Regions from separate parts of the Streptomyces avidinii genome, predicted to be linked through region 3. Evidence: riboswitches for the same ligand, from Rfam matches in the RefSeq annotation. Region 3 holds a riboswitch; each other region holds the start of a gene.

Region 1 (7,840 bases), 870 kb from region 3:
CTGGAGCTCGGCCGGCTTGCCCAGCGCGTCGGTGAGCTCCTCGTACGAGCGCCTCAGTTCGGCCTCGTTCGTGAGGTCGAGCCGTACGCCGCCCAGGTCCGCGCGGTGGCGCAGGTGCGGGGCGGTGGTCTTGAGCGCCACCGGGTAGCCCAGCACCCCGGCGGCCCGGACCGCCGCGTCGGCGCTCGGCGCCGGCAGGGTGGGCAGGACCCGGATCCCGTACCGCGCGAGCAGCTCACGGGCGTCCCAGTCGGTCAGGGTGTGTACGGCCCCGGCGTCGACGTCCGCGAGCAGTCCGGCCAGCTGGGCCGCGGCTCCGGCCTCGTCGATGTCCTCGTACTCGGGGACCCGCCCGTCGTCGTCGGCGGTGGCCCGGCGCCACTGGCCGTACCGGACGGCTTCGGCGACGGCCTTGACCGCCCGCTCGGCGGCGGGGTAGCTGGGGATGCTGGCCCCCGCCGCGGTGGACAGGCCCGCCGGGGACCGCGGATCCGGGGCGGGGCCCCCGGCCGGGGTGGGGGCGGGGTGCGGCAGGCCCCGCACCGCGGACAGGGCCTCGACGAGCTCCTCCAGCTCGACGTGCACGACCGCCACCGGCTTGCCGGGGTGCCCGGCCACGGCGTCGCGGAGCGCACCGGCCAGGTCGTCCGCGGGAGCCTCCTCGCTCACCCAGGGGATGGCGGTGACCACGACCGCGTCGCAGTCCTCGGAGCGGAGCGCGTCGGTCAGGGCGGCGCGGAAGTCCGCCGGCGAGGCGGCCGTCGTCAGGTCCAGCGGAGGCAGCGGCTGCAGGCCCTGGGTGAGGCAGGCGTCGTAGGTGAGGATCCCGAGGGACTCGGAGTTGCCGAGGATGGCGATCCGGGGCCCGGCGGGCAGCGGCTGCGCGGCCAGCAGGAGGCCGACGTCCACCAACTCGGTGACCGTGTCGACGCGGATCACGCCGGCCTGCCGCAGCAGCGCGGAGACGGTGGCCTCCGGGAGCCTGGTACCGGGGACGACGTGCCCGGCCGGGCTGTGGCGGCCGCCCTTGGCGACGACCACCGGCTTGACGGCCGCCGTCCGGCGGGCGAGGCGGGTGAACTTCCGCGGGTTGCCGAGGGTTTCGAGGTAGAGCAGGGCGACGTCGGTCGCCCCGTCGTCGTACCAGTACTGGAGGATGTCGTTGCCGGAGACGTCGGCCCGGTTGCCCGCGGAGACGAAGGAGGACAGTCCCTCGCCGCGCCGGAGCAGGCCGGAGAGCAGAGCGATCCCGATCGCCCCGGACTGGGTGAACAGGCCGATCCGGCCGCGCGTGGGCATCGGCGCCGGGGTGAGGGAGGCGTTGAGTTCCACGTCCGGCGCGGTGTTGATCACCCCGTAGGCGTTCGGGCCGATCAGCCGCATCCCGTACGAGCGCACCTGCCGCACCAGTTCGCGCTGGCGGGCGAGCCCGGCCGGGCCGCTCTCCCCGTAGCCGGCGGACAGGACGACGAGCCCCTGCACCCCGTGCTCGCCGCAGGCGGCCACCGCTTCGGGGACCCGGTCGGCCGGGACCGCGATCACCGCGAGGTCCACCGGGGCGCCGACGGCCCCGATCGTGGGGTAGGCGCGTACGCCGTCGAGCAGGTCGCGGGTGACGGCTTCGTTGACGGCGTAGAGATGGCCGCGGAAGCCGCTGTCGCGGAGGTTGCGCACCGCGGCCGCGCCGACGCCGGCGCCGGACCGGCTGACTCCGACGACGGCCACCGAGCCGGGGGCGAGCAGCCGCTGCACCGAGTGGGCCTCGGCGCGCTGTTCGCGGGCGCGCTGCACGGCGAGGGACTCGGCGGTGGGTTCGAGGTCGAGCGTGAGGTGGACGGAGCCGTCCTCGAAGCTGCGCTTCTGCTGGTACCCGGCGTCCGTGAACACCTTGATCATCTTGTTGTTGGCGGGCAGCACCTCGGCGGCGAACCGCCGGATGCCGCGCTCGCGGGCCACCGCGCCGATGTGTTCGAGGAGGGTGGAGGCGACCCCGCGGCCCTGGTGGGCGTCCTGGACGAGGAAGGCGACCTCCGCCTCGTCGGCGGGCCCGGAGGCGGGCCGGCCGTCGGGGCCGATGCGGTCGTAGCGGACGGTGCCGATGAACTCCCCGCCGATGGTCGCGGCGAGCCCGACCCGGTCCACGTAGTCGTGGTGCGTGAAGCGGTGCACGTCGCGGTCGGAGAGCCGGGGGTAGGGAGCGAAGAAGCGGTAGTACTTCGACTCGTCCGAGACCTGTTCGTAGAAGCTGACGAGCCGGCCCGCGTCCTCGGTGGTGATGGGCCTGATCCGGGCGGTACCGCCGTCGCGCAGGACGACATCGGCTTCCCAGTGGGCCGGGTACGAGGGGTCCGACTCGATGGTCATGGGCCTACCTTACGGCCGGACAGGGCGGTGCAGCGCTCGCGCGGCGCATTAGGCAGGACCGGACAAACCAGTGCAAGCTGGGGAAGGTCGAGCGGCGAAAAATTCAGGCCGAGGGCCGGTCCGAGCATTCCGGACGTCGTGAGAGACTGGTCTAGACAACCGTAAGAACCTGAAGGGCATCACCATGGCAGAGCGCCGCGTCAACGTCGGTTGGGCCGAGGGCCTGCACGCTCGTCCCGCCTCGATCTTCGTCCGTGCGACGACCGCTTCCGGCGTCCCGGTGACCATCGCGAAGTCCGGCGGCGACCCCGTCAACGCCGGCTCCATGCTGGCGGTTCTGGGCCTGGGTGCCCAGGGCGGCGAGGAGATCGTCCTCGCCTCCGAGGCCGAGGGTGCGGAGGCCGCACTCGACCGCCTCGCGAAGCTGGTCGCCGAGGGTCTCGAGGAGCTCCCCGAGACCGTCTGACCCTTCGGGTTCGACCTCACGCACGAAGCCGCGGCCCCCGCTCCCGGGACCGCGGCTTCGTCGTATCCGGCCCGGGGCCCTGTCGACCGGCCGGGCCCCTGCCCCGGCAACAGCCCCTGTCCGGCCACTCCCGGATCGAGGCCCCGCCCCGAAGCGGACCCGGAGAAATCCCGCTCGACCGGAAAGAAGCCGGCCGAAATCCCGGCGCACGCCGAATTCAGCTCCGCGGGAATTCGGCACGACAAATGGGCCCGGCGCACAATCCGACCGGCCACCGCACAGCGAATTCGCGCGATTCCATCCTTTGTATACGGCTCCTGTTAATGCCGGCCGCCCGACATGTTTACGGCAGGTTGCGAAGTCCTCACCGCCGCGCGGAGCCGCAGCCGGTGCGCCCCCGCCGCCCGGTCGGCGTGGACCGCGGTCAGCGCCCGCGCCCGGTCGGCGTCCCCGCGCGCCACCGCGTCCACGATCGCGCCGTGCTCCGCCCAGGAGTCCACCGGCCGGGCCGGCGCCTCCACCACGTACATCCAGGCGATCTTGTGCCGCATCTGCGTGAGCAGCGCGATCAGCCCGGGGCTGCCGGAGGACTGTGCGAGCGTCTCGTGGAACCAGCCGCCCAGGGACCGCAGATCCTCCCCCTGTCCCCGTCTGGCCCGCTCCTGCCCCAGCCTGACCAGCCCCCGCAGCACCTTGAGGTGCGCGTCGGTGCGCCGCCGGGCCGCCCTGGCGGCCGCCAGGGGCTCCAGCAGCATCCGCAGCTCCAGCAGGTCCGCGGCCTCCTGCTCGGTCGGCTCGGCCACGCAGGCCCCCGCATGGCGTCTCGTGGTCACGAAGCCCTCGGACTCCAGGGTCCGCAGGGCCTCGCGGACCGGGACGCGCGAGACCCCGTACCGGCGGGCCAGTACCTCCTCGGTCAGCCGGGCGCCCGGCTCGAACGCCCCGGAGACGATGTCGTCGCGGATTGCTGTGCATACCGCGTGCGCAGGAATACGCAAGACCGAACCTCCGCCTATTTCCGACTGCCAGTCTCATTGCACGCACATGCGCGTGCTGCGACTCTATTGCAACACACGATAATTTCCGAGAGCAGCCGAAAATGCGAAACATTTGCACAAGGGCGCAACACAAAGACCCCGGCTCGGGGAGCCGGGGTCCTCGGTGAAGCGGAGGGTGGAGCCGATGCGGTGCGGCGCAGCCTCAGAGTTCGACGCCGTGCGAGCGCAGGTACGCGATCGGGTCGATGTCCGAGCCGTACTGCGAGCCCGTGCGGGCCTCGAAGTGCAGGTGCGGGCCGCTGGAGTTGCCGGTGGAGCCCGACAGGCCGATCTGCTGGCCGGGGGTGACCTGCTGGCCGACCGAGACGTTCAGCGAGGTCATGTGCCCGTACTGGGTGTACGTACCGTCGTTGTGCTTGATGACGACGTTGTTGCCGTACGCGCCACCCCAGCCGGCCTCGACGACGGTGCCGACGCCGACGGCGTGGACCGAGGTGCCGGAGGCGGCGTGGAAGTCGATGCCCGTGTGACTGCCGGAGGACCACATGCCGCCGCCCGCGTGGTACTGCGTGCTGACGTACGAGCCGTCCACCGGGGCGACGAAGGTGTTGAGGCGCTTGCGCTCCTCCTCGCGGGCGGCGCGCTCGGCGGCCTCGCGCTCGGCCTTCGCCTTGGCCTCGGCGAGGCGCTTGGCCTCCGCGGCCTTCTGCTTCGCGTCCGCCTCGGCCTGAGCCTTGGCGGCGGCGTGCTCGGCGGCGCGGTGCTGGGCGTCGGCCTGCTCGGAGATGTCGCCCGCGAGCTCGTCGGCGACGACGACGGCACCCAGGCCGTTGTCCATGCCGATGTTGCTGCTGTGGTTGTCCGCGGCGAAGGCCGGGGCGGCGAGGGAGCCGACGACACCCGTGGTGGCGATCGCGGCGATACCGGCGTAACCGGCGGTCTTCTTGCTCAGACGGCTGGAACCACGGTGCTTACCGGAACCAGCGGGACGACTGCCAAACGCCATGAAGGGTTTGATCCTTTCCTTCCTTCTCGCCTACCGGGTTAGCTGACGGGTTCGGAGCAGGAAGGTCTCCTACGGGCCTCCTCTTGCGAGGGGGTCCGATTCACCCCAGGGACTATGTGGGTCCCCGGCTCCCCAGGCTCGCGCCTGACGGGGACTCGGCGATCGCTGCCCGGTGCCGCGGGTGCGGCGGGCACAACTGACGGACAGCACGGCCGACGCTAGGCGGATCATCAGTCAATCGCCAAACAGACACGGCTTTTTGTTGCGTACGCCACACCGCATACAAGCAACCTCACCACTAAACGGACAAAAGGGGTTCTGGTGAACAAGTCACCAGAACCCCTTGCTGAATCCTTCAGCCGGCCCTCAAGGGGCCGTCGCCCGAGCGTCAGTTGGAGACGACCGTGACCTCACCGATTCCGAGGGCCCGCACGGGCTCCTCGATCAGCGCCGCGTCGCCCACCAGGACGGTGACCAGCCGGTCCGCCGGGAAGGCCTTCACCACCGCCGAAGTCGCCTCCACCGTGCCGGTTTCGGCCAGCTGGGCATACAACTGCGCCTGGTAGTCGTCCGGCAGTTCCTGCTCGACCTGGTCGGCGAGGGTGCCCGCGACCGACGCCGCCGTCTCGAACTTCAGCGGGGCCACGCCCACCAAGTTCTGGACCGCGACATCACGTTCGGCATCGGTCAGACCGCCCTCGGCGAGGGTGCGCAGCACCTTCCAGAGGTCCTCCAGCGCGGGGCCGGTGTTCGGGGTGTCCACCGAGCCGCTGATGGCGAGCATCGAGGCGCCCTTGCCGTCCGCGGTGGAGCGCAGCACCTGGCCGAAGGCGCGCACCCCGTAGGTGTACCCCTTCTCCTCGCGCAGCACCTTGTCCAGGCGCGAGGTGAGGGTGCCGCCCAGGCAGTACGTGCCGAGCACCTGGGCCGCCCACACCCGGTCGTGGCGGTCCGCCCCGATCCGGCCGATCAGCAGCTGCGTCTGGACCGCTCCGGGCCGGTCCACGATGACCACGCGGCCGGTGTCGTCGGCGGTCACCGGCGGCACCGGGAGGGCCGCGGCGGTGTTGCCCGTCCAGGTGCCCAGGGTGTCCGCCAGCACGGCGTCCAGGTCGATGCCGGTCAGGTCCCCGACGACCACCGCGGTGGCCGTGGCGGGGCGTACGTGGGCCTCGTAGAAGGCGCGTACGGCGGCGGAGTCGATCCGGGCGACCGTCTCCTCGGTGCCCTGGCGCGGCCGGGACATCCGCAGGGTGGCCGGGAAGAGCTCCTTGGAGAGCTGCTTGGCGGCGCGGCGCTGCGGGTTGGCCAGCTCGTGCGGGATCTCGTCGAGCCGGTTGCGCACCAGCCGGTCGACCTCGGCGTCGGCGAACGCCGGGGCGCGCAGCGCCTCGGCCAGCAGGCCGAGCGCCTTGGGCAGCCGGGAGGCCGGGACCTCCAGCGAGACCCGCAGGCCCGGGTGGTCGGCGTGCGCGTCGAGGGTGGCGCCGCAGCGCTCCAGCTCGGCCGCGAACTCCTCGGCGGAGTGCTTGTCGGTGCCCTCGGAGAACGCGCGCGCCATGATGGTCGCCACGCCGTCCAGGCCCGCGGGCTCGGCGTCGAGCGGGGCGGCGAGGTTGACCTCGACCGCGACGACCTGCTGGCCCGGCCGGTGGCAGCGCAGCAGGGTCAGCCCGTTGGACAGCTGCCCTCGGTCGGGGGCCGGGAAGGCCCACGGCTGCGGCTCGCCGGCCTGCGGCTGCGGGTGGAAGGTCATCGTGACGGCTGCGGTGTCGCTCACTGCTCCGCCCCCTCGTTCTCGTCGGACTCGTCGTGCTGGTCGGACTCGTCGGCCGCGATCGGCTCGTAGACGAGCACCGCGCGGTTGTCCGGGCGCAGTCGGGCCGCGGCCACGGCCTGCACCTCCTCGGCGGTGACGTCCAGAACGCGCTGGACGGCGGTCAGCGCCAGCTGCGGGTCGCCGAACAGCACCGCGAAGCGGCACAGTTCGTCGGCGCGCCCGGCCACCGTGCTCAGCCGGTCCAGCCACTCCCGCTCCAGCTGCGCCTGGGCGCGCTCCATCTCCTCGGCCGTCGGGCCCTCGGCGGCGAACCGCGCGAGCTCCTCGTCCACGGCCGCCTCGATGGCGGGGATCTCGACCCCGCTGGAGGTCTTGACGTCCAGCCAGCCCAGGGAGGGCGCCCCGGCCAGGCGCAGCATGCCGAAGCCGGCCGCGACGGCGCTCTGGTCGCGGCGTACCAGCCGGTTGTGCAGCAGCGAGGACTCGCCGCCGCCCAGGATGGTCAGCGCCACGTCGGCGGCGTCGCACTCGCGGGTGCCGTCGTGCGGCAGCCGGTAGGCGGCCATCAGCGCACGCGCCGGGACCTCCTCGACGATCTCCTCACGCAGCTGCTCCCCGATGACGTCGGGCAGCGAGCCGTCGCGCGGCGGCTGCTTGCCGTCGTGCGCCGGGATGGTGCCGAAGTACTTCTCCACCCAGGCGAGCGTCTGCTCGGGATCGATGTCCCCGACGACGGAGAGCACCGCGTTGTTGGGCGCGTAGTACGTACGGAAGAAGGTGCGCGCGTCCTCCAGGGAGGCGGCGTCCAGGTCGGCCATGGAGCCGATCGGGGTGTGGTGGTACGGGTGGCCCTCGGGGTAGGCCAGGGCGGTGAGCCGCTCGAAGGCCGTGCCGTAGGGAACGTTGTCGTACCGCTGGCGGCGCTCGTTCTTGACGACGTCGCGCTGGTTCTCCATGGACTCGTCGTCCAGGGCGGCCAGCAGGGACCCCATCCGGTCCGCCTCCAGCCAGAGCGCGAGCTCCAGCTGGTGGGTCGGCATCGTCTCGAAGTAGTTGGTGCGCTCGAAGCTGGTGGTGCCGTTGAGGGAACCGCCGGCGCCCTGGACCAGTTCGAAGTGGCCGTTGCCCGGTACGCTCGCCGACCCCTGGAACATCAGGTGCTCGAAGAGGTGAGCCAGGCCGGTACGTCCCTTGACTTCGTGGCGCGAGCCGACGTCGTACCAGAG
Region 2 (7,840 bases), 3.5 Mb from region 3:
CGCGGCGGGCGGCCGAGCTGCTGCTCGAACGCCTCGATGTCCGCGTCGGTCGGCTCGGTCCGGTCGGTCTGGGGCGGGGGCGTCTGCATGCCTGGAGGAAGTCTCTTCGTTCTCGTGGATGGGTGCTGCGGTACGGCGGTACGGGTCAGTCGCCGGGGCGGTCGGCCTTGTCGACGCCGTCCCAGACGTTGGAGTACCAGGGGCGGTCGGAGCCGGCGTGGCCGGTCCGGTGCGGTTCGGGGGGCTGGGCCCCGGGGTCGCTCATGATGTAGCTGATCTCTCCCGGGCGCAGGAAGTGCAGGTGCTTGCGCGCCTGCTGCTCCGCATAGGCGTCGTCCTGCCAGCGGGCCTTCTCGTCGCGGAGCCGCTCCAGGCGGTCCCGCGCGGCCGCGGCCGCCCGCTGCTGCTGCGCGATCTCCGAGCGCTGGGAGACGTACTGGCGCATCGGGTACGCGAGGGCGACGACCAGCGTACAGAGGACGAGCACCAGGAGCGCGGCGCGGCCGGTGAGCCGGCTGCGGCGGACCTGACGCCGCGACTGCGACCGGTAGACGTGGGCGGCGGTCCGCTCGCCGAGCTGCTTGAGCCTGGTCGCGGTGGAGAAGGTGGAGAACCGATCCCGGTTCCCGGCCATTGGTCCGCCTCCCCTAGGTACGCACTACGCAATACGTCCCCGCACACGGTACGGGACCGAGTGCGGGGACGTACGGAGGCCAGCCCCTCAGGGGGGTGATTAGCCCTTGAAGCGCGGGAAGGCGCTGCGGCCCGCGTACACGGCGGCGTCGTCGAGGATCTCCTCGATGCGCAGCAGCTGGTTGTACTTGGCGACACGGTCCGAGCGGGCCGGGGCGCCGGTCTTGATCTGACCGCAGTTCACGGCGACGGCGAGGTCGGCGATGGTGACGTCCTCGGTCTCACCGGAGCGGTGGGACATCATGCACTTGAAGCCGTTGCGCTGGGCCATCTCGACGGCGTCCAGGGTCTCGGTCAGCGAACCGATCTGGTTCACCTTCACGAGCAGGGCGTTCGCGGAGCCCTCCTCGATACCGCGGGCCAGACGCTCCGGGTTGGTGACGAACAGGTCGTCACCGACGATCTGGACCTTGGTGCCCAGCTTGTCGGTGAGGGTCTTCCAGCCGGCCCAGTCGTCCTCGTACAGCGGGTCCTCGATGGAGACCATCGGGTACGCGGAGACGAGCTCCTCGTAGTACTCGGTCATCTCGGCGGCCGAGCGGGACTGGCCCTCGAACTCGTACTTGCCGTCCTTGTAGAACTCGGACGCGGCGACGTCGAGCGCGAGCGCGATGTCCTTGCCCGGGGTGTAGCCGGCCTGCTTGATGGCCTCGACGATGAGGTCGAGCGCGGCGCGGTTGGACTCCAGGTTCGGGGCGAAGCCGCCCTCGTCGCCCAGGCCGGTGGAGAGGCCCTTGGTGTGCAGGACCTTCTTGAGGGTGTGGTAGACCTCGGCACCCCAACGCAGCGCCTCGGAGAAGGACTCCGCGCCGATGGGGGCGATCATGAACTCCTGGATGTCCACGTTGGAGTCGGCGTGCGACCCACCGTTGAGGATGTTCATCATCGGAACGGGCAGCAGGTGCGCGTTCGGACCGCCGAGGTAGCGGAAGAGCGGAAGGTCCGAGGCCTCGGACGCGGCGTGCGCGACGGCCAGGGACACGCCGAGGATGGCGTTGGCGCCGAGCGAGCCCTTGTTGTCGGTGGCGTCCAGGTCGAACATGGCCTGGTCGATCAGGCGCTGCTCGGTGGCGTCGTAGCCGACGAGCTCCGGGCCGATCTGCTCGATGACGGCGAGGACGGCCTTCTCGACACCCTTGCCGAAGTAACGGTTGGGGTCACCGTCACGGAGCTCGATGGCCTCGAAGGCACCGGTGGAGGCGCCGGACGGAACTGCAGCACGGCCGGTGCTGCCATCGTCGAGGCCCACCTCGACCTCGACCGTGGGGTTGCCTCGGGAGTCCAGGATTTCCCGGGCTACGACGACGTCGATGGACGGCACGAGCATCTCCTTCTGGGATGTGACGCTGGGTGTGCGGTGGCGTGTCAGGCCGTGGGATGGCCTTGCCGCCTAGAGCCTAACCGGCTCCGGGCACTCGACCGGCCGACCGCCCGGACCCTGGGACGAAAAAGGGCCCGAATACCCTTCTTCCGGGACATAGGTCTCTTGATCATCGGCATTTCGGGGCCGCACACGGCACCGCCCGACGCGTGGGGCACGCGCCGGGCGGTGGACATCCTGCACACAGTCAGCGGACCGCGGGTGCAGGGTTTTGCGGCATTTGCCGCACTGTTCAGCTGAGCTTCAGCTTCTGACCCGGGAAGATCAGGTCGGCGTCCGAGACGATGTCCTTGTTCAGCTCGAAGAGCTTCTCCCAGCCACCCTTGACGCCGTTGGCCTCGGCGATGGTGCCCAGGGTGTCGCCCGGCTTGACCTCGTACGAGCCGTTGCCGGTCTTCGGCGCGGCCGGAGTCTCGGTGCGCTCGGAGCGGGTGACCGGGGCCTCTGCGCGCTTGGTCTTCGGCGCGACCTTGGTCTCGGTCTTCTTCGTCTCGGTCTTCGGCTTCGACTGGGGCTTGTTCTGCGCCGGGGTCTCGGCACCGCCACCGTTGTAGGCGGAGCCCGACAGGCCCTTGCCGCAGGACGGCCAGGCACCCTTGCCCTGGCTCTTGAGGACCTTCTCCGCGACGGCTATCTGCTGCGCCTTGCTGGCCTGGTTGGCCTGCGGGGCGTACGACTTGCCGCCGAAGCCGGCCCACGTGGAGGACGAGAACTGCAGGCCGCCGTAGTAGCCGTTGCCCGTGTTGATGGCCCAGTTGCCGCCGGACTCGCACTGCGCGACCTTGTCCCACTCGGAAGCGGTGGCGGCGCTGGCGGTGCCCGCGGCCATCAGAGGCGCGGCCACGGCCACACCGGCGACACCGGCGAGCGTGACGATCCGGACAGACCGCTCGATTGCAGTACCGCGACGGTGCTTGCCCTTGCCGGAAAGCAGCATGGAGTTCTCCTCACCGACGCCTACGAGGTGAGCTGTCGGGTTCGGGCGAGTGAGTTGCCCGGCCGTGCGACCTAGCGCACGTCTTAACCCCAAGCCGGTGGCGTGACCGTCTCTCAACGGCCGCTCCCGGCACCTACCTTGGTTCCCCCGCTCCTGCCTTCGGCGCTTGACGCGACGACTGTTCCCCCCGTCCGCCGGCAGGATTCGGCGATGCGGTCGAAGGAGCCCGCGGTGGCGAGCGATTCAGAAGGTAGACAGGTCTCTCCCCGATGTTCAACGAGCAACATCGGGGAGAAACGGCCCCTACTTGCGCTCCCCGGAGGGATGTTTGCGCAGGTGAGGACGGGGTTTGCGGAAGCCCCGCGGCGAGACACGCCAGTTGACCGGAAGAGATGCATGTCTCACTTGCAGAAAAGCGACATTCAACTCTTTCCGGATAACTGAACTGCCCTTATTGCGTGGTTAGATCCAGGTTCTGGCCGGGCTTGATCAGATCGGCGTCCCCGCCGATGACCTGCTCATTGGCCTCGTAGAGACCGTTCCAGCCGCCCTTTACGCCCTTGGCGACCGCGATGGTCGCCAGGCTGTCGCCCACCTGGACCGTGTACGTGGGGCCCGACGCGGCGTCAGAGGGGGCCGTCGGCTCGGTCGCCGGGGCACCGCGGTGCTTGCCGCCGCCCCCTGCGGGAGTGGCGCCCAGCGTCTGCGGGGTCGCGGGGGACCCGGGGGTCGCAGGGGCCGACGGGTCGACCGGAGGCAGTCCGGGCGTGGCCGGCGGGGTCGTCGGCGCGGTCGGGTCCACCGGCAGCGTGGGCGCCGTCGGGTCGACGGGGGCCGGCGTGGTGGTCGGGTCGCCCGGCAGGGTCGGGGCCGTCGGGTCCACGGGAGGCGTCGTCGGGACGTCCGGCGCGGGCATGACGGGCAGTCCGACGGACGGGGCGTCGGGAATGAGGAAGGGGGTGCCGGACGGGGTCGGGGCCGGGGTCGGCGCGCCGTAGTCCGTGGACCGCACACCGCCGCCGGTGGACGGGACCACGTCGTCCGGGCGGGACGGGGCGGGGGCGAGAGGGCCCTTACCGCCGGGCAGACCGGGGTCGACCTGGGCGGCGGGGCTCTCCCGGTCCAGGCCGGCCGAGGCCGCGCACAGCGGCCACGCCTGCGGACCGGTGGACTTCAGCACCCGCTCGGCCACCGCGATCTGCTGGGACCGGCTCGCAAGGTCGGGGCGCTCGGCGAATTCGAGACCGCCGGCACCCTGCCACTCCTCCTGGGTGAACTGGAGTCCGCCGTAGGCGCCGCTGCCGGAGTTGGCACTCCAGGAGCCACCGCTCTCGCACTCGGCGACCTTGTCCCATGTGGACGTGTCGGCAGCGGTGGCGCTGGTGGCCGCGAGCAGCGGCATGGCCAGTGCGGAGCCAGTGACTCCGGCTGTGACGACCAGCGCGGGGACCTGGCGGGGGCGTCTGTGACGGCCGTTCCCGGAACGCATGTAGGTGCACCTTTCGCATAACAGCTCGGTAACGGCAGAACCTAGCGGCCTTCGAACGATTGTCACAAGTTCAAGCTGGATCTGACTTTTAATCAGACTCCGCTTAAGTGTTTTGAGCCGTGAAGCGAACGGGAAGAGTGCGCAGTCCCCGCATGATCAACCCCCCACGCCAGCGCAGGTCTTGGGACGGAACAGCAAGTTCCAGATCGGGCAGGCGTGTCAGCAGGGTGGCGAGCGCGGTCTGCCCTTCGAGCCGGGCGAGCGGGGCGCCGAGGCAGTAGTGGATGCCGTGGCCGTACCCGAGGTGCTGATTGTCGGTGCGGGAGAGGTCGAGGGTGTCCGGGTCCGCGAACCGCTCGGGGTCCCGGTCGGCGGCCGCGAGGACGACCAGCACCGGATCGCCGGCGGCGACGGACATGCCGCCGAGAGTCAGCGGCTCGGTGGCGAACCGCCAGGTCGCCAGCTCCACGGGGCCGTCGTAGCGCAGCAGTTCCTCGACCCCGGTGGCCAGCAGCGCGCTCTCGCCGGCCGCGAGGGAGGCCTGCAGGCGCTCGCGCTGGTCGGGGTTCACGAAGAGGGAGTGGACCCCGTTGCCGATGAGGTTCACGGTGGTCTCGAAGCCGGCGAAGAGCAGGATGAAGGCCATCGCAGTGGCCTCGCCCTCCGTCAGATGGTCGCCGTGGTCGCTGGCCCGGATCAGGTCGGAGATCAGATCGTCGCCCAGATCATCCCTTTTGCGGTGAATGAGTTCACCGAGATAGGTCCGCATCTGCTTGACCGACCGGGCGACCCCGCCGCGCGGACCGCCACCGTGGCGGATCATCATGCCGGCCCAGTCCCGGAAGTCGTCCTGGTCCTCGCGCGGCACCCCGAGCATCTCGCAGATGGCGTAGATGGGGAGCGGGAAGGCGAACTCGTGGATGAGGTCCGCCTCCCCCCTGGCCGCGAAGGCGTCGATCAGATGGTCGGTGAGCGCCTGCACCCGCGGGGCGAACTCGGCGACCCTGCGCGGGGTGAACGCCTTCGACACCAGCCGCCGCAGCCGGGTGTGGTCCGGCGGATCGATGTTGAGCAGGTGCGTCATCAGCTCCGCCTTGCGCTCCCCCGGGATCCCGGTCTTGCCCTTGGCGTGCGCGGGCTCCGCGTGGTGCGCCGGATTCTTGCTGAGCCGCTGGTCGGCGAGGGCCTGGCGGGCGTCGGCGTACCGGGTGACGAGCCAGGCCTCGACCCCGCTGGGCAGCTTGGTGCGGTGCACCGGGGAGTGCTCGCGCAACCACGCGTAGGCCGGGTAGGGGTCGGTCGCGAACTCCCAGTCGAAGAGGGTGGGGCCCTCGGCGGGAGGGGTGTCGGCCGGGTTCGCGGAGGTCTGCTCGTGCACCCCAAGACCGTATCCCGGCACCGAGCCCCCATCCGATATGGGCGGTTCGCCGCGGCTGTCCGTAGATCGGCCATCCCTTGACGTGACCTTCTCCGACATTCCTACTTTCGGTTTTGTGGATGTGAAGATCTTGAAAAGCAGTTTCGCGGTGGTGGAGAGACGAGCCGAGCACGCCGTCAAGTTCTTCTACTCCCACCTCTTCTGGCACAACCCCGGCGTTCGTGCCCTCTTCCCGGACTCCCTCCACGACATGGAGCGCCAGCGGGACCGGCTCTTCGCCGCGCTCACCCACGTCATCGCCCACCTCGACGACGGGACGCTCCGCCCCTACCTGCACGACCTGGGACGCGACCACCGCAAGTTCCTGGTCCGCCCCGAGCACTACGCGGCCGTCGGCGCCAGCCTGCTCGCCGCGCTCGCCGAGACCTCCGGCGCGGCCTGGACCCCGCCGGTCGAGAAGGCCTGGGCCGAGGCCTACCAGGTGATCGCCGACGCGATGACGGCCGGTGCCGAAGGGAACGAGGACCCGCCCTGGTGGGACGCGGAGGTCGTGCGCCACCTCCAGTACGGGCCGGACATCGGCGTCCTGACCCTGCGGCCGCACCTGCCCTTCCCCTATCTCCCGGGCCAGTACACGAGCGTGAGCAGCGATCGGGTCCCGACGACCTGGCGCACGTACTCCATCGGCAACGCCCCCCGCCCCGACGGCACCGTAGACCTGCACGTCAGCCGGATCGACCGGGGGCGCCTGAGCACCGCCCTGGTCCGCGAGACCCGGCCGGGGGACGTACTGCGCCTCGGCGCCGCCGGCGGGCAGCTGGTCTTCCGCCGCGAGGACCGCCCGGTCAGCCTCATCGCCGCCGGCACCGGCTGGGCACCGATCCGGGCCATGCTGGAGGACCTCGCGGAGCATCCGCCCGACCAGGACGTACGGCTCTTCGTGGTGGCCCGGGACGGCGCGCACCTCTACGACCGCCCGCTCATCGACGCGTACGCCGCCCGCTGCGGCTGGCTCGCCGTCACCTACATCACGCCCGCCCCCGGCCGGCACCGCAACCAGGCCACCGACCGGCTCGCGACGGCGCTGGGCCACCGGGCCATGTGGCCGGACCAGGACGTCTACCTCAGCGGCCCGCCGCAGTTCGTCGACGAGACCGCCCACCTCCTCCAGGAGCTGGGCGCCCGCCCCGGACGCCTCTTCCACGACGCCGTCCCGGCCCGGGGCCCCGCACCCGGGGACCGCCCGCTGGGCTTCGGCGAGTGGTTCCTGAACCCGCCGACGCCCCACTGGCACAACCCCTCGGCCCGCGCGCCGAGGACGTACTAGGAGGACGTACCAGGGGGCCGCCCGGGGCTACTCGCCCGGCGCCGCGAGGCCCTCGGCCGCCCGGATCGCGTCCCGGTAGGCACGGGCCGCCGCGCGCAGCGCGGTCTCGGGGTCGATCCCCTCCGCCTCGGCGCGGGCCGCGAGTTCCAGCAGCTCGTACCCGATGCCCTCGCCGCGGGGCAGCTCCACGGCCACACCGCCCGTCCGGGCCCGGCCCGCGAGCTTGGCCGCGAGCGCCAGACCGGGCTGGCCCACCGGGATCCCGTCGGTGACCGACTCCCGCCGCTTCTCCACCGCCTTGGTGCGCTGCCAGTGCGCGCTGACGTCCTCCGGGGTCTCGGCCTGCGCGTCGCCGAAGACGTGCGGATGCCGGTGGATCAGCTTCGTCACGAGGGCGCCGGCCACGTCGTCGATGGAGAAGGCCGCCGCCGCGTCATCGCCGCCCTCGCCGCCCTCGCCCTCCTCGCCCTCCTCGCCGTCCTCGCCGTCCTCTCCGTTCCCGCCGGCCTCCTCGGCGATCCGCGCGTGGAAGACCACCTGGAGCAGCACGTCCCCGAGCTCCTCGCGCAGCTCGTCCCGGTCCCCGTCCTCGATGGCCTCGACCAGCTCGTACGCCTCCTCGATCGCGTACTTGG
Region 3 (7,840 bases):
TGTGCGCCTGCTCGCGGGCAGTGCGCAGCTCCTGGGAGAGCAGCCAGAACTCGTCCAGGCCGGCCGGGTCCCCGCCGGGGGGCGGGGAGCTCGGGCCACCGCGCACCGGGCGGGACGGGGTCTCGCCCCGGTCCAGCCGGTCGGCGGCCGTGCGCAGCTCGTGGCGGCCGCGCACGCTGGAGCGGCGCAGCGCCTCGCACCGGTCCCGTACGGCCTTGGCGGCGCGCTGGGCCCCGAGAAGGGCGGCCGCGAGGGCGCCGATCACGAGGAGGGCGCAGCCGGTGAGCACCGGCCACAGCCGGGCGTCGCGCTCGCCCGCTCCCCCGCCGAGCTGGAGGGTGAAGATCACCGCGGCGGCGCCGCTGAGCCCGGCGGCGAGCGTGGGCAGTACGGCGGCGCGCACCAGCTGGGGGCGTATCTGCCGGCCGGGACCGGTGACGGCGTGTCTCGACGGGGCGTGGCGGGCGGCGCGGAATCCGGACATCTGGGTCCTCGGTACGTGGGGCCCGGCCCCCAGCGTTCCCGGGGCCCGGTGTTGATCACCGAATACCCACGCTAGACCCCACCGCCACGCCCGGGAGTACCAGTTTGCGAACTTCGTGGGGGTGCTTCCCGCTCCCGGTGGAGCGCTCGCACAGCAGCCCGAATGCGCCGGTCGGGCCCTGTGGACCGCCCCGGCGCCGCCCCGCCGCGGCCGGACGGACCGGTCCGGACGGCCGCCGGCCGCCCCGATGCACCGGGGCGGCCGGTCCCTCCGTCCACGTGGTGCGCTACGACCCGACGGACTCCGGCTTCTCCTGTCCGCCGGCTGCCGCGGACCCCACCCGCGCTGCCGTCCCCGCCACCGCCCCGGCGCCCAGCGGGGGCACGGACGAAGGACCGTCGACCCGCCCGCCCGCCGTGGCCCCGGCGACGAAGGGCCGCCACCACGGCGTGTGCGGAGCGCCGGAGGCGCCGGGCTCGAACGGCTGGCCCGGGATCGGCAGCGCGATGGCCGCTCCCGCCCCCTCGGCCGCGGTCAGCGTGCCCTCGCCCGGCTCGTCCCACGGGTGCAGGGCCAGGTTGAAGGTGCCCCAGTGGATCGGCAGCATCGTGCCGTGCGGGGTGCCGCCCTGCAGGTCGAGATGGGCGCGCATGCCCTCTTCGGGAGTCATGTGGATGTCGGGCCAGTATTCCGAGTAGGCGCCGATCTGGATCATCGTGGCGTCGAAGGGCCCGTGCTCGGCACCGATCTCCTCGAATCCGGGGAAGTAACCGGTGTCCCCGCTGTGGTAGATCCGGTGCTCGTCGCCCGCGACGACCCAGGAGGCCCACAGGGTGTGCTGCTGATTGCGCAGGCCGCGGCCGCAGAAGTGCCGGGCGGGGGTCGCCGTGAGGGAGAGGCCGGCGATCTCGGTGCTCTCGTTCCAGTCCAGCTCGCGCAGCCGGCCGGCCGGTACGCCCCAGCGCTCCAGGTGCGCGCCGACGCCCAGCGGAACGGCGAAGACCGTGTCCGTGCCGGCCAGCTCCTTGATCGTCGGCAGGTCGAGGTGGTCGTAGTGGTCGTGCGAGATGACCACGACGTCGACCGGGCCCAGGGAGGCCAGCGGGACCGGTACCGGGTGCAGCCGCTTGGGCCCGGCGAAGGGGAAGGGGGAGCACCGCTCGCCCCACACCGGATCGAACAGCACCCGCCGCCCGTCGATCTCCGCGAGCACGCTGGAGTGCCCCATCCAGGTCAGCCGCAGGCCGCTCGCGGGCGGCTTCGCCAGGTCCGCGAGGGTCGTCGGGTGGACCGGGATCGGCGCGGCGGGGCTGCGCCTGACCCGCTGCTCCCGGTGGAAGTAGATCTTGGCGAACTCCGTCATCGAGCCCGAGGGCCTGTTCCGGGCCCCGACCGGGTTCTGGAAGACGCCGTCGGCGAAGTTCGGCGAGCGGCGGATCCGCTCCAGCCGGGCACCGGACGGGTCCGCGCCGAAGGCTTCGGGCCGCAGGGCACGCAGCCGCGGACGCAAGGGACGGGAGCCGGTCAAAGCGCCTCCAGGGAGGATGGGGTCAGGATGGTCGTCGGTCTACGACCATCCCAACGCACACCGGCCCCGAAGGATTCCGCTTGCGGCCCCCGACCCGGCTACAGCGGCAGCAGGTCCGGCCGCTTGGCCTCCACGTGGTCCCCGGAGGACTCCCCGCGCAGCCGCCGGCCGATCCACGGCACGAGGTGATCGCGGGCCCACTGGATGTTGTCGCGGGTCACGTCCACCGAACCGCGCGGCCGCTGCGGGGGCCACGGCTGGTCCGGGTCGGCCGGCACCTCCAGGCCGAGCACCTGCGCGGCGCGCAGCGCGACCCGCGTGTGGCCCTCGGGCGACAGGTGCAGCCGGTCGGTGTCCCAGGCCCGCCGGTCCTGAACGGACTTCAGCGACCAGAGGTCGAGCACCGGGCAGTCGTAGCGGTCGGCGATGGCGCGGACGTGCGCGCTGTACGTCGCGACCTTGCCGCGGAGGTGCTTGAGCACCGGTACGCCGCGGGTGTCGAAGCCCGTGGTGATCATGACCTGGCCGACGGCCCCGGTGAGGTCGGCCACGGCCGCCTCGAAGCGCTCCGCCACGTCGTCCGGGTCGGTCCCGGGCCGGATGATGTCGTTGCCGCCCGCGCAGAAGGTCACGAGGTCCGGCGCGAGGGCCTTGGCTCGCGGGAGCTGGTCGGCCACGATCTGGTCGAGGAGCTTCCCCCGCACCGCCAGATTCGCGTAACGGAAGTCGTGTTCCTCGCGCTGGTCGGCCAGGAGCACGGCGAGCCGGTCCGCCCAGCCGAGATAGGAATCCCCGGGTCCCGGGTCCCCCACGCCTTCGGTGAAGCTGTCCCCGATCGCCGCGTACGAGCCGATGGTCTTGAGTTTCGTCGTCGTCGCTGCCACGGGACAACATCCTTCACTCTCGCAAGCAACCTACGCCAACGTAATGAGGGGTTGACGGACCGTGATCTGTACCACGCGCGGGACAAGGAATAAGTACGCGTGAGGCCGGGACCCCCCTCGGGTCCCGGCCTCACGCGTGTCGTGGTCCGTCGGCGGGTGCCGTCAGAGGCTCGCGCCCTTCGAGCGGAGGTACGCGATCGGGTCCAGGTCCGAGCCGTAGGACGGGCTCGTGCGGATCTCGAAGTGCAGGTGCGGGCCGGTCGAATTGCCGGTGGAGCCGGAGAGGCCGATGCTCTGCCCGGCGGTGACGCTCTGGCCGGAGGAGACGGAGAGCTGGGAGAGGTGGGCGTACTGGGAGTACTTGCCGTCCGCGTGGCGGATGACGACCTCGTTGCCGTACGAGCCGCTCCAGCCGGCGGAGACCACGGTGCCCGCGCCGACGGCCTTGACGCTGGTGCCGGAGCTGGCGATGAAGTCGACGCCGGTGTGGTAGCCGGAGGACCACATGCTGCCGGCGACCTTGTACTGGGTGGAGATCCCGCCACTGACCGGGGCCACGAAGCCGGCGGCCGACTGCGGTGCGGCGGGGGCCTCGGCCGGGGCCTCGGCGGCGGCTTCCCGCTGCGCCGGGGCGGCCTTCGGGGCCTGCTTGCGCTCCTGCTTCGGCGCGGCCTGCCGGGCCGGCTTCGCGTCGGCCTCGGCGGCGGCCGGGGCCGGAGCCGCCTTGCCCGCACCGCCGAGGGTCAGCTTCAGGCCCGGGTGGATCAGCGACGGGTTGCTGCCGACGGCCTCGCGGTTGTCGGCGTACAGCTGCTCCCAGCCGCCGGACAGGTGGCGCTCCGCGGCGATCTTGGAGAGGTAGTCGCCCGGCACCACCGTGTAGACGGACGGCGCGGCCTGCACGGCGGCGACGGGCGCCGTCCGCAGCGCGACCGGAACCTGCGGGGCCACCGCGGGGGCCACCGCGGGAGCGGCGGCCGGAGCACCGGCCGCGTGGGCGCCGGCGGCACCGATCAGCGGCAGCGCGAGGGCGGCGCCACCGGTTCCGGCGACGGCGAAACCGCGCGAAAGGGAAAGGGACTTGGGACGGCGGTGCTTACCCTTTGCAGGCATGACGAATTCCTCTCCGGCGCCTGCGAGGTGAGCTGTCGGGTTCGGACTGGAGATGTCCGGCCGTACATGTACGGGACATGAACGGCTTCACCCCGAGCCGTCCCGGTGAAAAGATCTCCGGGCCGGCGGCTTACCTGGTTCCCCCGCTCCTGCCGCACGAATAGGTCGGATGCGGTTTCCGGGAGGCGGCAGGATTTGGCGTTCCGCCCGGATCGATCGCGAAGGTAATCCCTTGCGGCCACGCCCTACAAGCCGCGAATTCCCTGACGGAATAACAGGCATGAGGGACCGGAGGAATTCCGGTCACCCTCTGTCCATTCCCGACCGTCAACAGCCGCCCCGACCCGGCCATTCGCCTTTAGCGATCAGGCACTCACGGTCACCGTATGATCTGGCTCACGGGGACGTGCCCGATCTCGCCTCCGGATATGGCAAGTTGGCGCCAAGTAGTGTAATTCGGACACTGGACCCAGGACGCGGCGGAGGAGTTGTTTTGACCCAGCAGATACAGGAGCCGGAGCTGACCGGAGTGCGCAATTTCCGCGATGTGGGCGGATTGCCGACTTCCGATGGACGAACGGTCATGACGGGACGACTGTTCCGAAGCGGACATCTCGCACATGCCACCGAAAGCGATGCAGAGTTCCTCGCCTCGCTCGGCCTCCACACCATCTTCGACTTCCGCAACGGCGCCGACCACGCCCTGGAGGGGCCGGACGTCGAACTGCCCGGCGTCCGGAACGTCAACATCCCGCTCTCGGACCCGGCCGACGGGCGGGAGTTCTGGCGGCTGGTCCGCGACGGCGACCTCGTCCAGCTGCGCGGGATCCTGGGCGACGGCAAGGCGGCGGCCCGGATGTCGAACTCGTACCGCGGGATCATCCGGCAGCGCACCGCCGAGCACAGCCGAGTCGTGCACGCCCTCGCCGAGGACAGCGTCCCCGCGCTCATGCACTGCGCGGCCGGGAAGGACCGGGCCGGCCTGTCGATCGCCGTCACCCTGCTCGCGCTGGGCGTCGAGCGCGAGGCGATCGTCACGGACTACCTGGAGTCGAACGCCCCGCACCGCCGCTACCGCGTGCGCCGCACCGACGAGTCGGCGGGCGCCCGCTCCCCCGAGGTGATGGAGCTGCTCGCACCGCTCTTCGACGCCCGCGCCGAGTACCTGGTGGCCGCCTTCGATACCATCGACGAGATCTGGGGCGGGGTGGACCGCTACCTGACGGAGGGCCTCGGGCTGCGGCCCGAGACCCTCGACCGGCTGCGCGACCGGCTCCTGGTCTGACGCGGCGGGGACCGGTTCCCCGCCGGGTCGGCAGGCCGTCAGCGCGCGGCGACGGCCTGCTTCACCAGCGTCCTGCCGAAGTCCCAGATCAGCCCGGACCCACCGTGCGCCTCGTCCATGACCTCGCGGAAGGCGCCGACGAACCGGTCCACGTCCCGCTCGTCCACGATCAGCGGCGGGATCAGCTTGATCACCTCCAGGTGGTCCCCGGAGACCTGGGTGAGGATCCGGTGCTTCTGGAGCAGCGGCACCACGACCATCTGCGCGAAGAGCCCCTTGCGGGCCGCCTGCAGCATGGTCCACCGGCTGCGCAGGCCCAGCGAGGACGGCCGGCCGAACTCGATGCCGATCATCAGCCCGCGCCCCCGCACCTCGTGCAGCAGCTCGTACTCGTCGACCAGCGCGGCGAGCCGCCCCCGCAGCAGGTCGCCCATGGCCCGGGCGTTGGCGACGACCTCCTCGTCCTCCATGACGGACAGCACCGCCAGGCCCGCCGCCATCGCCTGGGCGTTGGAGCCGAAGCTCGCGGAGTGCACGAGGACCCGGTCCATGGACGAGTAGACCTTCTTGAAGATCCAGTCCTTGCCCAGGGTGGCGCCGACCGGCACGTAGCCGCCCGACAGCGCCTTCGCCACGCACACCAGGTCCGGCTCCACGCCCGGCTCGTGCTGGTAGGCGTAGAAGTCCCCGGTACGCCCGAGGCCGGTCTGCACCTCGTCCGCGATCAGCAGCGCCCCGCGACGGTGCAGCATCTCCTGCGCGGCGAGCAGGAAACCGGGTGGGGCGGCCAGCACCCCCTTGCCCTGGATCGGCTCGACGACGAAGGCGGCCACGTCCCCGCGCTTCAGCTCGCGCTCCAGGGCGGCGAGGTCCCCCAGCGCGATCCTGGTGTCGGGGAGCAGCGGGGCGAAGCCGTCGCGGAAGCCGCCCTCCCCGTTCACCGAGAGGGAGCCGGTGGTCAGCCCGTGGAAGGCGTGGTCGCAGTAGAGGATCCTGGGGCGCCCGGTGGCGTACCGGGCGAACTTCAGGGCCGTCTCCACGGCCTCGGTACCGCTGTTGCCGAAGAAGACCCGGTCCAGGTGCGGGCTGTACGAGAGCAGCTTCTCGGCCAGCAGTCCGGGCAGCGGCTGGCAGTCGAAACGGGTGAGGTCGGCGAGCTGGGCGTCCAGGACGTCGTGCAGGGCGCGGCGGACGACCGGGTGGTGCCGGCCCAGGCCCATCACCCCGAACCCGGCCAGCATGTCCAGGTAGTCGTTGCCCTCGGCGTCCCAGAAGTGGGCGCCCTCGGCCCGCTCGTAGACCTTGTCGAAGCCGATGGTGTGCAGCATCCGGGGCAGCTGGTGGTTGAGGTGCCTGGCGTGCAGCTCGTAGCGTTCGGCCCCGCGCTCGGCCAGCAGGGCGCCGAGGTCGAAGCCCTTGCCCCGGCCGCCCCGTTCCTCCGGTGACCGCGCGGTCATGCCGACTTGTCCCGGTTGCTGGCGATCGTCTCCCGGGCCGCACGCAGGGACTCCTTGAGGGAGCCCATGGTGGCGAGGACGGCGGTGGGTTCGTAGCCGCAGTGCGCCATGCAGTTCGCGCAGCGCGGGTCCTTTCCGCGGCCGTACTTGTCCCAGTCGGTGTCATTGATGAGCTCGCGGTACGTCGGCACGTAGCCGTCGCTCATCAGATAGCAGGGGCGCTGCCACCCGAAGAGGGAGTAATTCGGAATGGCCCAGGCCGTGCAGGGGAAATCGGCCTTTCCTTCCAGGAAGTCCAGGAAGAGCGGGGAGTGGTTGAGCCGCCAGCGCCGCCGGTTGCCACCCGCGAAGGCCTTCCTGAAGAGTTCCCGGGTCTGCTCGACGCCCAGGAAGTGCTCCTGGTCGGGAGCCTTTTCGTAGGCGTAGGCGGGCGAGATCATCATCTCGTCGACCTGGAGGTCGTCATTGAGGTAGTTGAGCACCTCGATGATCGTCTGCGGGGTGTCGGTGTTGAAGAAGGTGGAGTTGGTCGTCACCCGGAAACCGCGCCTCTTCGCCTCCTTGATGGCCGCGACCGCCTCGTCGAACACGCCCTCCTTGGCCACCGACTCGTCGTGGCGCTCGCGCAGCCCGTCGATGTGCACGGCGAAGGCGAAGTACGGGGAAGGCGTGAACTTCTCGATCTTCTTGCGCAGCAGCATCGCGTTGGTGCAGAGGAACACGTACTTGCGGCGCGCCACCAACTGTCGGACGATCTCGTGGATCTGCGGGTGCATCAAGGGCTCGCCGCCCGCGATGGACACCATGGGCGCACCGGACTCCAGCACGGCGCCGACCGCCTGGGCGACCGGCATGCGCTGCTTGAGCACCCCGGCCGGGTGCTGGATCTTCCCGCACCCCTCACAGGCCAGGTTGCAGGCGTAGAGCGGTTCCAGTTCGACGATCAGGGGGAACTTCTCGCGCTTGCGGAGCTTTTGTTCGAGAAGATACGTCCCGACCCTGATGGACTGGCGCAGCGGCATGGCCATCTGGCTCACCTCCTGGGGAGCAGCAACGAACGGTGCCATTCATGAAACGCGGGCAGTACGG

Evidence for each region. A riboswitch is a leader RNA that binds a small molecule or an ion and turns the genes downstream of it on or off. The one in region 3 is predicted to bind cyclic di-AMP.
Region 1: another riboswitch for cyclic di-AMP. It lies ahead of OG373_RS11445 (M23 family metallopeptidase); the one in region 3 lies ahead of OG373_RS08005 (LysM peptidoglycan-binding domain-containing M23 family metallopeptidase).
Region 2: another riboswitch for cyclic di-AMP. It lies ahead of OG373_RS23765 (transglycosylase family protein); the one in region 3 lies ahead of OG373_RS08005 (LysM peptidoglycan-binding domain-containing M23 family metallopeptidase).

Annotation. Positions count from the first base shown of each region.
Region 1 is NZ_CP108863.1:2,653,288-2,661,127, forward strand. Features, by position in the region: gene OG373_RS11430 (GNAT family N-acetyltransferase) at 1-2,364, opposite strand, end outside; gene OG373_RS11435 (HPr family phosphocarrier protein) at 2,549-2,830, shown strand; gene OG373_RS11440 (GntR family transcriptional regulator) at 3,151-3,828, opposite strand; gene OG373_RS11445 (M23 family metallopeptidase) at 4,031-4,834, opposite strand; cyclic di-AMP (ydaO/yuaA leader) riboswitch at 4,847-5,005, opposite strand; gene OG373_RS11450 (M16 family metallopeptidase) at 5,223-6,590, opposite strand; gene OG373_RS11455 (M16 family metallopeptidase) at 6,611-7,840, opposite strand, start outside.
Region 2 is NZ_CP108863.1:5,289,706-5,297,545, reverse strand. Features, by position in the region: gene OG373_RS23780 (DUF501 domain-containing protein) at 1-89, opposite strand, end outside; gene OG373_RS23775 (septum formation initiator family protein) at 146-634, opposite strand; gene eno (phosphopyruvate hydratase) at 734-2,020, opposite strand; gene OG373_RS23765 (transglycosylase family protein) at 2,307-3,011, opposite strand; cyclic di-AMP (ydaO/yuaA leader) riboswitch at 3,014-3,186, opposite strand; gene OG373_RS23760 (transglycosylase family protein) at 3,463-4,500, opposite strand; gene OG373_RS23755 (cytochrome P450) at 4,604-5,878, opposite strand; gene OG373_RS23750 (globin domain-containing protein) at 6,027-7,205, shown strand; gene OG373_RS23745 (MazG family protein) at 7,233-7,840, opposite strand, start outside.
Region 3 is NZ_CP108863.1:1,788,057-1,795,896, forward strand. Features, by position in the region: gene OG373_RS07990 (ATP-binding protein) at 1-484, opposite strand, end outside; gene OG373_RS07995 (MBL fold metallo-hydrolase) at 771-2,012, opposite strand; gene OG373_RS08000 (SGNH/GDSL hydrolase family protein) at 2,111-2,896, opposite strand; gene OG373_RS08005 (LysM peptidoglycan-binding domain-containing M23 family metallopeptidase) at 3,059-4,009, opposite strand; cyclic di-AMP (ydaO/yuaA leader) riboswitch at 4,014-4,210, opposite strand; gene OG373_RS08010 (tyrosine-protein phosphatase) at 4,503-5,294, shown strand; gene OG373_RS08015 (aspartate aminotransferase family protein) at 5,333-6,751, opposite strand; gene hpnH (adenosyl-hopene transferase HpnH) at 6,748-7,779, opposite strand; gene OG373_RS08025 (1-hydroxy-2-methyl-2-butenyl 4-diphosphate reductase) at 7,785-7,840, opposite strand, start outside.